Regions from separate parts of the Rhodococcus daqingensis genome, predicted to be linked through region 3. Evidence: riboswitches for the same ligand, from Rfam matches in the RefSeq annotation. Region 3 holds a riboswitch; each other region holds the start of a gene.
What was found. A riboswitch is a leader RNA that binds a small molecule or an ion and turns the genes downstream of it on or off. The one in region 3 is predicted to bind cobalamin.

Region 1 (4,378 bases), on a different contig from region 3:
CCCGAGGGCGCCGGCCCCGAACTGGAGAAGCGCTTCGCGAACCGAGCGCACGCGGTCGAGAACTCCCCGGGCTTCCTCGGCTTCCAGTTGCTGCGCCCCGTCAAGGGCGACGAGCGCTACTTCGTCGTGACGCAGTGGGAATCCGAGGAGGCCTTCAAGGCCTGGGCCGAGGGCCCGGCGCGGGCCGCGCACTCGGGTGAGCGCGCCAAGCCGGTGGCGTCCGGCTCCTCCCTGCTCGAGTTCGAGGTCGTGCTCGACGTGGCCGCCGCCGCGAAGGACGCCTGAGCCCGAACCCCGCACCCGACCCACGTCGAACGGCTAGATTCGCCCGTATGACCCGGGCCATCGACTCCGCGAAGCGGCACACCCTGCGGGCACTGCTGTCGATACCGTCGGGCGTGATCCGTCGTATCGCGGGTCGGCCGGTGGAGATCGAGGGCAACGTGCTCGACGCCGAGATGCAGCTGATCCTCGCTCTGCGCGCGGTCGAGGGCGCCCCCATCGAGGAGCGTCCGATCCCGAACGGGCGGCGGGCGCTCCTGGCCGGTTCGAAGGCCGTCGGTGGCGACCTGCCCATCGGGGCCGTCACCGACCTCGACATCGACGGTCCCGGCGGGCCGCTCCGGCTGCGGTTCTACACCCCTCGCGGTCTCACCAGCGCGTCGCCCGCGCTGTTCTACATTCACGGCGGCGGATGGATCTACGGCGACCTCGACAGCCACGACGCCGTGTGCCGCTTCCTCGCGGAGCGGGCGGGGGTCCGGGTCGTCGCCGTCGACTATCGACTCGCCCCCGAGGCACCCTTCCCGGCCGCCGTCCACGACGTCGAGGCGGCGTATTCCTTCGTGACCGCCAACGCCGCCGGCCTGGGCATCGACCCGGACCGGATCGCCGTCGGCGGCGACAGCGCGGGCGGAAACCTCGCCGCGGTGCTCGCCCAGCGGGCCACACGCGGAGGGGTCGGGGTGCCGCCCGTGTTCCAGTTGCTGATCTATCCCGCGGTGGATTTCGCGGTGAAGCGAGCCAGCCGGACGACCTTCGGGTCGGGGTTCATCCTGACCACGAGGTTCATGGACCTCGCCGAGGAGAGCTACGTGCCGGCGGGGGCGGACCGGACCGACCCGCTGCTGTCGCCGATCTATGGCGACCTCACCGGCTTGCCGCCCGCCTATGTCGTCACGGCGGGTTTCGACCCGCTCCGCGACGAGGGCGACGCCTACGCCGAGAAGCTCCGCGAGGCGGGAGTCGAGGTGCAGCACGTCGTCGAGCCCGGGCTGATCCACTCCTTCGCGAACATGGTGGGAGTCGGAAAGTCGGGCCCCGAGGCGATGGGGCGGGCCGCGACCGCATTGCGGCGGGCGCTGTCCCCCGCCGTCAGTGCCCCGCCAGCACAGACAGCATCCCGTCGACTGACGCCGACCAGCTGAACTGTTCGGCCCGCAGTCGCGCCGACTCGCGGCATGCACCCGCCGGGATGGCAAGGACACCGGTGATGGCGTCCGCGAGCGCGACCCCCCGCCCGTGCGCGAGTGCCCCGCATGCCGGGGTGATGATCTCCGCCAGGGCGGACGATCGCGCCGCGACCACAGGCGTTCCCGCCGCCAGCGACTCGAGGGCCGACAGGCAGAACGTCTCGTGCGGGCCGGGTGCCAGGGTGACATCGGCGGAGGCGAACAGCGTCGCCAGCCGATTCGCGTCGCCGATGAAACCCGTGAAATGCACCGGTAGCCCCCTCGCCCTGTGCCGCAACGCTTCTCGCCTCGGCCCGTCGCCCGCGATCACCAACCGGATGTCCTGGCCCTGCCCCACGAGGGACCTGACCGCGTCGATGCTGCGATCGACGTGCTTCTCCACCGACAGCCGCCCGCAGTGCAGCAGCAGCCGTTGCGACTGCCGCGCGTAGCGCTCGCGCACACCCAGGTCCCGCCGATCGGGATGGAACAGCGCGAGGTCGACGCCCAGCGGAACGCGGTACAGGTTCCCGGCACCGATCCGGGTGAACTCCTCGGACGCGAACGCGGTGGTGCAGACCACCGCATCGAAGTCGCGCGCCATCCGCGTATTCGCGCCGTCCGCCCACGAACGCGCGGTCCGCTGGGGCAGCAGCTGCCCGAGCAGCCGGTCGAGCCGCTCGTGAGAGACGACCACGCTCCGGATGTCGCGCCGACCCGCCCACCGCCCGAAACCCCTCAACGTCAGCCGATCGGACACCTCGAGCGCGGCGGGGCGCAGCCCGCGCACGACGTCCGCCACCCGACGCGGATTGACGGCCCGATAGCCACCGGTGCCCGGGATCGGCACGGCCGCCAGAGTGATCCGCAGGACCCCACTCGCCATCACCTCCTCGGCGTCACGCTCACCGGGAACGACCAGGGTCACCTCGTGGCCGCGCTCGCAATACCCGGCACCCCAGTTGTGCAGTGCGGTGCGCAGCCCGCCCGACCGGGGACCGTAGAAGTTGGCCAGCTGCACTATTCGCACCGAACCATCGATCCCTGTCGGCATGGCGATCCCGCCAACGGTCGCCGACCGCCCGATGAAGTACGCGCGAACGTCTCGCCGGCCGACCGAACCGGGTTGCGATTGACACCACCATCGGGTGAATGCGAGAGTGCGCTGGTAACAGCGATGGTTGACGGGAATCCGGTGAGAGTCCGGAGCGGTCGCGCCACTGTGATCGGGGCACACCCTCGACAGCCAGATACCGAGGCCATCGCACGGGCTTTTTAGGGGACGCGAAATCCCAGGAGGAACCATGGCACTCGTACACAATCCCAGCACGGCGACCGATTCAGTCGGCATCGCGATGATCATCGCGGGCGTGGTCCTGCTCGCGATGCTGACCCTCTACCTGGTCGGCTTCGACCAGGGTGCGGTCTCGCGCACCGGCATGTACATGCACGAGCTGATGCATGACGGTCGCCACCTGCTGGGCCTGCCGTGCCACTGACCGGAACCTTCAAGAACCTCCTCATTCGCGGCCTGCTGGCCGGCCTCGTCGCCGGACTGCTCGCCGGTGTCGTCGCGTTCGTGATCGGCGAACCGCACATCGACGCGGCCATCGCGATCGAGGAATCCGCAGCGGCGCCCGTCGAGCCACACGGGCACGACGCCGGCACGGCCGAGGCCGCCACCGGCGGACATTCGCACGGCGACTCCGAGGAACCCCTGGTCAGTCGGGACGGGCAGCGGTTCGGCCTGTTCCTCGCGACCACCCTCGCGGGCCTGGCCCTCGGCGCACTGTTCGCCGCGGTCGCCTACTACGCGCGGCGGGTCAGCAGCCTGTCCGGCCCGATCCTCGCCCTGGCCCTGGCCGGTCTCGGCTGGCTCGCGGTCGAGGCCGTACCGTTCTTCAAGTACCCGGCGAACCCGCCCGCGGTCGGCGATCCGGAGACCATCAACAACCGGACGCTGCTGTGGCTCGCCACGGTGGTGCTCGGCCTCGCGGCGGTGGCCATCGCCGCGTACGTGGCAAAGCGCCTGGCCGCCAACGAGTTCCTGACCGTCCGGATCGCGGCGCCGCTGCTCGCCTTCCTGGTGGTCGTCGGCTTCGGATATCTGGTGCTCCCGGACATCGACGAGGTCGGCCCCGACTTCCCCGCCAGCCTGCTGTGGGAGTTCCGGGTGTCCTCGCTCACGATCCAGGCCACGCTGTGGCTCGCGCTCGGCCTCGCTTTCGCGTTCCTCACCGAGCGCGCCGCGAAGGCGAACTCCCGGTCGGAGGCGCTGACCCGCTGACGGTCTCCACACGAGCGAAGCGGCGGAGCCGGTGCATGCACCGGCTCCGCCGCTTCTTTCGTTGTCCCGCACCGGCTGTCCCCTACCGTGGAGGGAGCCCGGATTCACGCCACAGGGTGATGCGTGACGCGGCCCAGGGGCGGCACGCTCGCAGCCATGACCGCAACCGAAGTCCGCACCCGCCCGCCCCGTCAGGTGGAGCTCTCGTTCAGCCTGCTCTCCGTCGCGCTGCTCGCCGGCCTCGTCGAGGCGATCCTCCAGGCCGCTCGCGCCCTGGAGTCGGGCGCGGCGAGCCCGGCGGCCGTGGCGACGCAGGGCGTGATCCGGCTCGCCGTCTACGGTGCGGTGTTCGCGCTCGCCGCCGCGATGCGGCGCGGATCGAACCCCGCGCGGTTGACCCTGCTGATCGGCCTCGGGACGGTGGGGCTCGGATCCCTTGTCGTCGAACCGGCCGCCTGGCTGTTATCGGCGAACGGATTCGACCCCGCGGGCATCACGGTCGCGTCGGTCCTCATCGGGCTGGCCCGGACGGCCCACGTGGCGGCGGTGATCGCCGGGCTTGGGCTGCTGCTGGGCGCGGACGCCCGGCGGTACTTCGCGCGCCGCTAGACGGCGCAGGAGTCGTCGGCGCAGCTACCGG
Region 2 (4,378 bases), on a different contig from region 3:
CGACCGATCAGCTGGACCAGTTCTCGGCGCAACTGTCCGGGGAGGCGTCGGCCGGGTCCGCGCGCGTTCCGATGCCGTACGAGGAGGTTCGCGACTTCTTCTACGATCGTCGCAATCACATCGCCCGGCTCGACGACGCCGCGGAGCAGATGTTCACCCGTAACGAGCTCACCATCGGCGCGCTCGATCTGCAGCTCGCGAGGCTGATGCGCGATCGGCACGGCGTCACGGTCCGGATCCGGACCGACGAACCGGATCAATTGGGTCCCAAGCGTTTCTATGACGCGGGACGGTCGACCCTCACGCTCGCGCGGCGGCTCACCGCGGGTCAGCGCGCCTTCCAGATCGCGATGCAGCTCGCCTTCCTGACGCAGGCGGAGACGATCGACGCCATTGTCGCGGAGGATGATTCGCTGAGTGCCGAATCGGCGGCACTGGCGCGGATCGGACTGGCGCACTACTTCGCCGGAGCACTGATCCTGCCGTACAGCCAGTTCCTGGACTCGGCCGAGTCGTTGCGCTACGACATCGACCTGCTCAGCCTCAAGTTCGAGGTCGGCTTCGAGACCATCTGCCACCGGCTGTCCACGCTGCAGCGGCACCGCCAGCGCGGGGTCCCGTTCTTCTTCGTCCGCACCGATCGCGCCGGGAACATCTCCAAACGCCAGTCCGCCACCGCCTTTCATTTCTCCCGGGTGGGCGGGAGCTGCCCGTTGTGGGTGGTCCACGAGGCCTTCGGCAACCCAGGCCGGATCCACACCCAGGTGGCGAAGATGCCCGACGGGCGAACCTATCTGTGGGTGGCGCGGACCACGCACAGCGGCGGCCTCGGCTACCTGGCGCCCGAACGCAACTTCGCGATCGGGCTCGGCTGCGATATCGCCTACGCCGATCGGATGGTGTACTCGCACGGAATCCAGACCGACGACCCGGCCACGATCGTGCCGATCGGCGCGGGCTGCAAGGTGTGCGACCGCCCCGCCTGCGCACAGCGGGCGTTCCCGCAGTTGGGGCGGTCGGTCCTGGTGAACGAGGACAGCAGCGGCCACCTGCCCTACCCGCACGCGTAGCCGCACCCGCGCCCGCCATGGTGGGCGCGGGCGCGGGTGCGGCGCCGGCCTAGAGCTCGGCTCGAACCAGTTCGGTCGCGGCGACCAGGTTGCGCAGCGACGCCTCGACCTCGGCCCGGCCGCGGGTCTTCAGTCCGCAGTCGGGGTTGACCCAGAGCCGCTCCACCGGAACGGCCCTCAGTGCGGCACGCAGCGAATCGGCGATCTCCTCGACCGAGGGCACCCTGGGGGAGTGGATGTCGTAGACACCGGGGCCGACACCGAGATCGAAACCGACCGAGTTGAGGTCGTCGAGGATCTCCATGCGTGAGCGCGCCGCCTCGATGGAGGTGACGTCGGCGTCCAGGCCGGCGATCGCTCCGATCACCTCGCCGAACTCCGAGTAGCACAGGTGGGTGTGGACCGCGGTCGCGTCGGCGACCCCGGAGGTGGCCAGCCGGAACGCTCCGACCGACCAGTCGAGGTAGGCGGGCTGATCCGCCGCCCGCAGCGGCAACAGCTCGCGCAGCGCCGGTTCGTCCACCTGGATCACCTGGGCACCCGCGGCCTCCAGGTCGACGGTCTCGTCGCGGATCGCGAGCGCCACCTGGTCGGCCGACTCGGACAGTGGCTGGTCGTCACGGACGAACGACCACGCCAGGATCGTCACCGGTCCGGTGAGCATGCCCTTGACCGGCTTGGCCGTCAGCGACTGCGCGTAAGAGGTCCACTCGACCGTCATCGGCTGCGGTCGACGAACGTCGCCGAACAGGATCGGCGGTCGCACGCAACGGGTCCCGTAGGACTGCACCCACCCGTTTGAGGTGGCGAAGAAGCCGTCGAGCTGTTCGGCGAAATACTGCACCATGTCGTTGCGCTCGGGCTCGCCGTGCACCAGCACGTCGAGGCCCAGCCGTTCCTGAAGGGCGATCACATCGGCCACCTCGCCGCGCATCCGGCGGACGTACTCGGCCTCGTCGATCTCGCCCTTCCGCAGCGCGGCCCTGGCCACCCGGATCGCGGTCGTCTGCGGGTACGAGCCGATCGTGGTGGTGGGCAGTTGCGGCAGCGGCAGGACGGCCGCCTGCACCTCGCGACGCTCCGCGGCGGGACTGCGTCCGTCGTCGGACGCCCGCAGGGTGGCGAGTCGCTTCCGGATCGCCTGGTCGTGCAGCCGGGGATCGGCCGCCCGGGTGGCCTGGGCAGCCGCTGCCTGCGCCAGCTCCGCGGCGACGGCCTCGCGACCGGAACGCAGGCCGGTCGCGAGGGTGGTCACCTCGCGCACCTTCTCGGATCCGAAGGCCAGCCAGGACCGCAGCGCGTCGTCGAATCCGGTCTCGCTCTCGAGCGAGTACGGCACGTGCAGCAGGGAGCAGGAGGTGGAGACCGCGACCGAACCGACACTCTCACGCAGGGTTTCGAGGGTCGTCAGGGATTCGGCCAGGCCGTTGCGCCAGATGTTCCGCCCGTCGACGATCCCGGCGACGAGGTGTTTGCCCGCCAGTTCGGGGATCCCGGCCAGCGTCTCCGGGTCACCGGCGACGAGGTCGATCGCCAGTCCCTCGACGCCGGTCCTCGCCAGTGTGGGCAGCGCGGCGCCGAGGTCGCCGAAGTAGGAGGCGAGCAGGATCGCGGGCCGGTGTTCGAGCGCGGACAGCGCCCGGTACACCTCGCCCGCGGTCGCGGTCGCGATCTCGGACTCCGTGCGATCGGCGACCAGCCCGGGCTCGTCGATCTGGACCCACTCGACGCCTGCGTCCACCAGCAGCCCGAGCAGCGCGGCGTACAGAGGGAGCAGCTCCCCGACGCGGGAGAGGAGCGACGACTCGAAGTCGGTCGCCTTCGACAAGAGCAGGAAGGTGACCGGTCCGATCAGCACCGGCCGAGGTGCGATGCCGAGGGCCTGCGCCTCCGCCACCTCGCCCAGCACCTTCGAGGGGTCGAGGGTGAACCGCGTCGAGGCGGTGATCTCCGGGACCAGGTAGTGGTAGTTGGTGTCGAACCACTTCGTCATCTCGAGCGGGGTGATGGTGGCGGTGCCGCGGGCCGCGGCGAAGTAGCGGTCCAGCGCCGTCGGCTCCCCGGCGACCCGTTCCGGTAGCGCGCCGAGCATCGCGGCGGTGTCGAGCATCTGGTCGTAGTACGAGAAGACGTTGACCGGAACGGAATCGATCCCGGCATCGCGCAGATCGGTCCAGCTCTGTGTGCGCAGGTCCCGCGCGACGGCGTCGAGCGCGGAAGCGTCGAGCCTGCCGGCCCAGTAGGACTCGACGGCCTTCTTGAGTTCGCGGCGGGGGCCGATGCGCGGGGAGCCCAGCACGGTTGCGGTGAAGGTGGATGTCACGGTGTTCTCCAGTTGCTGACAGCTTAGGCGGCCACCACCGGCAGACGAAGAGCACGAACCGAGCCCTGTGTGGCGCCCACATGCGGGCAGCGGTCAGCACCGATCCGATCTACTCGCCCATTCCACGAGGCGGTGGACCGTCGGGCACGGCGTGCCCGACGCAGTCGGCAGGTCTTCGGACTCGCAGGCGCCCGGTGATCGACACCGGTCCTAGTGGCCGTCGCTTCCCAGACGTGCGTCCAGTGCGTGATGACGGCGGTCGTTCCTGCATACCGCTGCGGGACAGTCCCGGATTCTCACCGGGTTCCCTCTCACACGTGTCCCTGTCGACAGGGACACGTGCTTCGACGCCGGGCGGGGACTTCGGGGCTCCTCACGACCACACCGGGCGGACCGATTGCACTGCCGAGTATATGAGGCGGACCGGGAGCGATCGACCAGCCCGCTGCGGAGGCGTTCGCCCGCGGTTCGGGCCATCGGCGAACCCTGCGAAGGCGGCCGAGAAGAAGTCGAATCCGCAGTTCACGGCGGGTGCCGTAGTCCTGTGAGGTGGGGGCCGGTAGCGTACTGCATCGTTACAGCGGGTCGAGTATGCGGAAATTTCCCGGATGCTAGGACGCCGTCCGGCGAGCGGTACGAGAGCAAGGGTAATTTTCAGCGATGTTCTCAAAAGTTTTGGTTGCCAATCGCGGGGAAATCGCGATCAGGGCGTTCCGTGCCTCCTACGAGCTGGGCGCGGGAACCGTAGCTGTCTTTCCGTACGAGGACCGCAACTCGGTCCACCGTCTGAAGGCTGACGAGAGTTACCAGATCGGGGAGGAGGGGCACCCGGTCCGGGCCTACCTGTCGATCGCCGAGATCGTCGCGGCGGCGAAGAAGGCGGGCGCCGATGCCATCTACCCCGGTTACGGCTTCCTCTCTGAGAATCCGGACCTCGCCGCGGCCTGTGCCGCCGAGGGCATCACCTTTGTCGGCCCGTCCGCCG
Region 3 (4,378 bases):
TGCAGCAGGTTCAGCCACCGCGCGGCGAACAGCGCGGCCGCACCGACGACCGCGAGCATCACGCTCGGGTAGGTCACCGTCGACCACCTGGCGTCGCCGAATCCGCCCGCGATCCACCGCAACACGGCGGAGAGCTGGTGCTCGTCCGCGAGGACCAGCAGCACGAACATGGTCAGCGCCGAGAACACCTGGGCCAGGGCGACTCCGACGAGGATCACCCCGGTGACGTTCTGATAGCGGCCGCCGATCACCAACGCGGCGAACATCGGGATCAACGCGCCGAGGAACGCGGCGATCGGGACCGTGAACACGCCCGCGACGCCCGCCCCGACCCCGAGCACGGTGACGAGCACGACGCCGAACCCGGCGCCCGCGGACACTCCGAGCAGGTACGGGTCGGCGAGGGCGTTGCGGGTGACCGCCTGTGCCAGCGCGCCGCCGACGGCGAGGGCGGCGCCCACGACCGCGGCGGTGATCGCCCTCGGCATCCGCGAGTCGATCACGATCCGCTCACGGGCCTGCGACCACCAGGCGTCGTAGGCGCCGCCGCTGAGCCGGTGCCCGACGATCGCCCACACGTCGCCCACCGGAATCCGCACCGAACCGAACGACACCGCCAGGGCGATCGACATCGAGAGCGCCACGAGGAGGGAGATGATCAACAGCGGGAACGTCCCCCGCCGTCGCAACAGCGACGGCGGGGGCTCGGCCCGACGCGCTGTGACCACCTCGGGCCGGGCGCGGACCGCGGTCGTCACCCCTGCCCGCCGAAGACCCCGGGATGCAGCGCCTTCGCGATCGTCTCGACCGAGGTGACCATCCGCGGGCTCTCGAAGAAGTCGTCGAGCGGCACGACGACAATCCGGTTGTTGCGCACGGCCGGGGTCGCCGAGGCGATGGGCTGGCTGCGCAGGTACTCGAGCTTCTGGGCCACCGGCGCGTTGCCGTAGTCGAGCACGACGATCGCCTCAGGGGCACGTTCGCCGACCGTTTCCCACGTCGTGGTGGTGTACGGCTTCTGGCCCTCGGAGGTGATGTTCCGCGCGCCCGCGTACTCGGCGATGAGATTGCCGATCCCGACTCCGCCGATCGACAGTGGTTCCGCCTCGCCACCGTCGTAGAAGAAGGTGGGCACCGGCTGGGCGCCCGCGGCGGCGAGGGTGGACCGCACCCGCTCCAGCGGCTCGGTGACGCGCTCGGTGAGGGTCGAGGCCTCCGCCTCCGCCCCCAGGATCTCGCCGAGCTGCGCGAAGTCGTTCTCCAGCAGACCGATCGACGGGAAGCCCTTGCCGCAGTATTCGGAGAACAGGAAGGTCGCGATGCCCTCCTTTTCGAACTGGTCCCGATCGCGTCCCTCCTTGGCGTCGAACGCGCTGCGCATCCCGCCGACGATGAGATCGGGTTCCAGATCGCGGATCTGTTCGGCCGTGGGGTACTCCTTGCCGAGGCTGGGGATCTTCCGGAACCGATCGGCCGTCTCCGGCAGCGGGTTCGGCTGTTCGCCGTATCCCATCCCGACGATCCGGTCGCCGACGCCCATCAGGATGAGCGTCTCGGTGACGTGATCGTTCATGGAGACGATGCGTTGCGGCGGGGCGTCGAACGTCGCGGCACGTTCACAGTTGGTGATGTGTACCGGCTCCGCGAAGTCGGCGGCGTCCGCGCGTTCGGTGACCGACTCCCCCTTGGAGCATCCCGCGAGTGCGAGACCGAGAACGAGTGCGACCGAAGCGATACCGCGTCGCTTGCTGGTGAGATTCATAGCAGACCTCTGGTTCAGGGGTCGCCGAGGACGGGTCCAGCTCGAAGGAACCCGAGCACACCGGATCCCGCCCCACCGGACTTCCGCTTCGTAGACCACGACGAATGGGAGTCGCATGACGATCGGCAGGTAATCGGGCTTGTCGCGTGAGCGATCTACCGTTGCGGGTCAGCGCCGGATTTCGACCGGACTTCCCCTGCGCGAAGGTCAGTAGTGCTCCTGCAGTATGCACGAGCCGTGATGACGCCTAGAGCGGGCTCCGCAGCCACGGGTGCTCGATGCCCACCCATCCGCCGATGAGTCCGAGAGTGCCCAGCACCCACAGGGTTCCGATCACGATGGCGAACGTCAGCAACGCGGCCAGTCCCTTGACCACGATCGACTGCCGGACGAACCAGGCCATGAACCGGTCGTAGCGCTCCCGCACGAACCGGAGCAGACGGTGGGCCCACGCGAACTCCGAGGCGAGGATGCCGAGTCCCGCGAAGACGATCAGCCAGCCCGGTCCCGGATAGGGAATGGCGACGATGCCGACGACCAGGACCGCTCCGCCGATCACGCCGACGCAGATCCGATAGGCGAGGTTCAGGGCCGGGTTGCCGGCGATGCGTCGGCGCAGGCGCATCCACCTGTTCTCGGTCGCATGGTTCTCGGTCGTCGCCACCCGGACCACAGTACCGACGGGCCCGGCGCAATGCCGTGGCCGCCGCGTTACCTCGCGACCGCCCGCCAGGCCTCGAGTTTGCTCGCCGCCGAGGTGCCCGCGTTCGCCGGGCTTGTCGACGGCAACTTCACCATGTCGACCTCCGCCGGATGCAGACCCCGCGCGACGACGGTGCGCCGATACGCCTGCTCGGCCGTGACCCCGTTGAAGAAGATCCGGCCGATCCGCGGGTGACGATCGAAGAGCGTCCCGAAGTCGTTCGCCACCTCGGACCCGGACTCGATACTCGAATCGAGGCTGCCCTCCCGCCTGCACCGTTTGAGCACATCCCACAATGCGATGCCCTCGTCCTGCAGCCGCCGCAGGCGCTGCGGGTAGGTCTGCCACGGTCCGGCGTCGAACAGCTCACCCATGATCGGCCAGAAGCTGTTGCGTGGATTCGCGTAGTACATGCCCGCGACGAGGGACGGGATACCGGGCATCGACCCGAGGATGAGGGTGTCGGCGCGCTCGTCGAGTACGGCGGGAAAGCTGTGTACGACGGTCATGGGCGTCCATTACACCCCAACCCGGGGACAAGAAAAAGGGCCGTCGCGAGATTCTCGCGACGACCCTTTGTCTGTGGTCCCGGCTGGGATCGAACCAGCGACCTTCCGCGTGTGAAGCGGACGCTCTCCCACTGAGCCACGGGACCGAGCCGCGCGCTGAACTCTCGCGGCCGGACGGGATGGAACATTAACACGACTTCCGCGGAAGTGAAAAACCGCCGTCGAACCCCCGCCACGATGCCCGCCCACGGGTCCCGGACGAGGGTCGGGAATGGCCCGTATTCCCGGTTCAGCACATCAGACGACCCCGGTTTCCGCCGTTGAGCTGGCGATTTGTGACTACACACCCCGTGGGCTAATGTTTCATCTCGCACCACGGAGGCAGCAACGCCGCCCCCGGAAGTGCAATGCGGATGTAGCGCAGTGGTAGCGCATCACCTTGCCAAGGTGAGGGTCGCGGGTTCGAATCCCGTCATCCGCTCTCGAGGTTGGACTCGACCTTGACGGTGGAGTGGCCGAGTGGTGAGGCAACGGCCTGCAAAGCCGTGCACACGGGTTCGATTCCCGTCTCCACCTCGCGCGATTAGCTCAGCGGGAGAGCGCTTCCCTGACACGGAAGAGGTCACTGGTTCAATCCCAGTATCGCGCACCAAGGAAAAGGCACCCGGTCGGGTGCCTTTTCTGTTCGCACTCTCGGACCTGCACCATGGGTCCGGCAGTGCACAATGCGGATGTAGCGCAGTGGTAGCGCATCACCTTGCCAAGGTGAGGGTCGCGGGTTCGAATCCCGTCATCCGCTCGAGAGGGCCGGACTAGTTCCGGCGTCCCGCGCGATTAGCTCAGCGGGAGAGCGCTTCCCTGACACGGAAGAGGTCACTGGTTCAATCCCAGTATCGCGCACCAAGACACTGCCGCCCTTCGGGAGGGTGCATTCTTCGCATCGGGTCGATAATGACCACATGGTGTATCAACTGATCGCCAACGCGACCATGGTCGCCCACTTCGCCTTTCTCGTGTTTGTCGTCGCAGGCGGATTCCTTGCATGGCGCTGGCCGTGGATGATCTGGCCGCACCTGATCCTCGCCGGCTGGGGTTTCTCGACGATCGTCTTCGGATTCGACTGCCCGCTCACCCACATCGAGGACTGGGCCAGGCGCGAAGCGGGCGAGCAGGGGCTGAGCCGCGGCTTCATCGACACCTACCTGACCGGGGTCGTCTACCCGGAGCGGTACACCACCCTGCTGCAGGTGCTCGCCGGGACCGCGGTCCTCGTCTCCTGGGCCGGTTTCGTCATCCGGCGCAGGCGACCGGACCGGGACCGGGTCACCGCACCGAGCTGATCGCACCCCGCGGGTCGATCACGCCGCGCAGTGTCCGGCGTGCCGCCCTGCCCTCCGGGGTCGG

Region 1: it holds a riboswitch for cobalamin, as region 3 does, so the genes downstream of both, ACFQS9_RS26170 (CbtB domain-containing protein) here and ACFQS9_RS20135 (ABC transporter substrate-binding protein) in region 3, are expected to answer to the same signal.
Region 2: it holds a riboswitch for cobalamin, as region 3 does, so the genes downstream of both, metE (5-methyltetrahydropteroyltriglutamate--homocysteine S-methyltransferase) here and ACFQS9_RS20135 (ABC transporter substrate-binding protein) in region 3, are expected to answer to the same signal.

The regions. Positions count from the first base shown of each region.
Region 1 is NZ_JBHTCS010000030.1:369,126-373,503, reverse strand. It holds gene mhuD (mycobilin-forming heme oxygenase MhuD) at 1-285, shown strand, start outside; gene ACFQS9_RS26180 (alpha/beta hydrolase) at 333-1,427, shown strand; gene ACFQS9_RS26175 (glycosyltransferase) at 1,375-2,481, opposite strand; cobalamin riboswitch at 2,601-2,729, shown strand; gene ACFQS9_RS26170 (CbtB domain-containing protein) at 2,756-2,950, shown strand; gene ACFQS9_RS26165 (CbtA family protein) at 2,941-3,738, shown strand; gene ACFQS9_RS26160 (hypothetical protein) at 3,895-4,347, shown strand; gene ACFQS9_RS26155 (DsbA family oxidoreductase) at 4,344-4,378, opposite strand, start outside.
Region 2 is NZ_JBHTCS010000009.1:166,054-170,431, reverse strand. It holds gene ACFQS9_RS05255 (short-chain fatty acyl-CoA regulator family protein) at 1-1,070, shown strand, start outside; gene metE (5-methyltetrahydropteroyltriglutamate--homocysteine S-methyltransferase) at 1,120-3,393, opposite strand; cobalamin riboswitch at 3,543-3,739, opposite strand; gene ACFQS9_RS05245 (pyruvate carboxylase) at 4,054-4,378, shown strand, end outside.
Region 3 is NZ_JBHTCS010000024.1:189,612-193,989, reverse strand. It holds gene ACFQS9_RS20140 (FecCD family ABC transporter permease) at 1-632, opposite strand, end outside; gene ACFQS9_RS20135 (ABC transporter substrate-binding protein) at 755-1,762, opposite strand; cobalamin riboswitch at 1,869-2,017, opposite strand; gene ACFQS9_RS20130 (TIGR02611 family protein) at 2,010-2,387, opposite strand; gene ACFQS9_RS20125 (DNA-deoxyinosine glycosylase) at 2,474-2,974, opposite strand; tRNA gene ACFQS9_RS20120 (tRNA-Val) at 3,049-3,120, opposite strand; tRNA gene ACFQS9_RS20115 (tRNA-Gly) at 3,384-3,455, shown strand; tRNA gene ACFQS9_RS20110 (tRNA-Cys) at 3,480-3,550, shown strand; tRNA gene ACFQS9_RS20105 (tRNA-Val) at 3,552-3,626, shown strand; tRNA gene ACFQS9_RS20100 (tRNA-Gly) at 3,702-3,773, shown strand; tRNA gene ACFQS9_RS20095 (tRNA-Val) at 3,803-3,877, shown strand; gene ACFQS9_RS20090 (DUF2784 domain-containing protein) at 3,934-4,314, shown strand; gene ACFQS9_RS20085 (alpha/beta hydrolase fold domain-containing protein) at 4,298-4,378, opposite strand, start outside.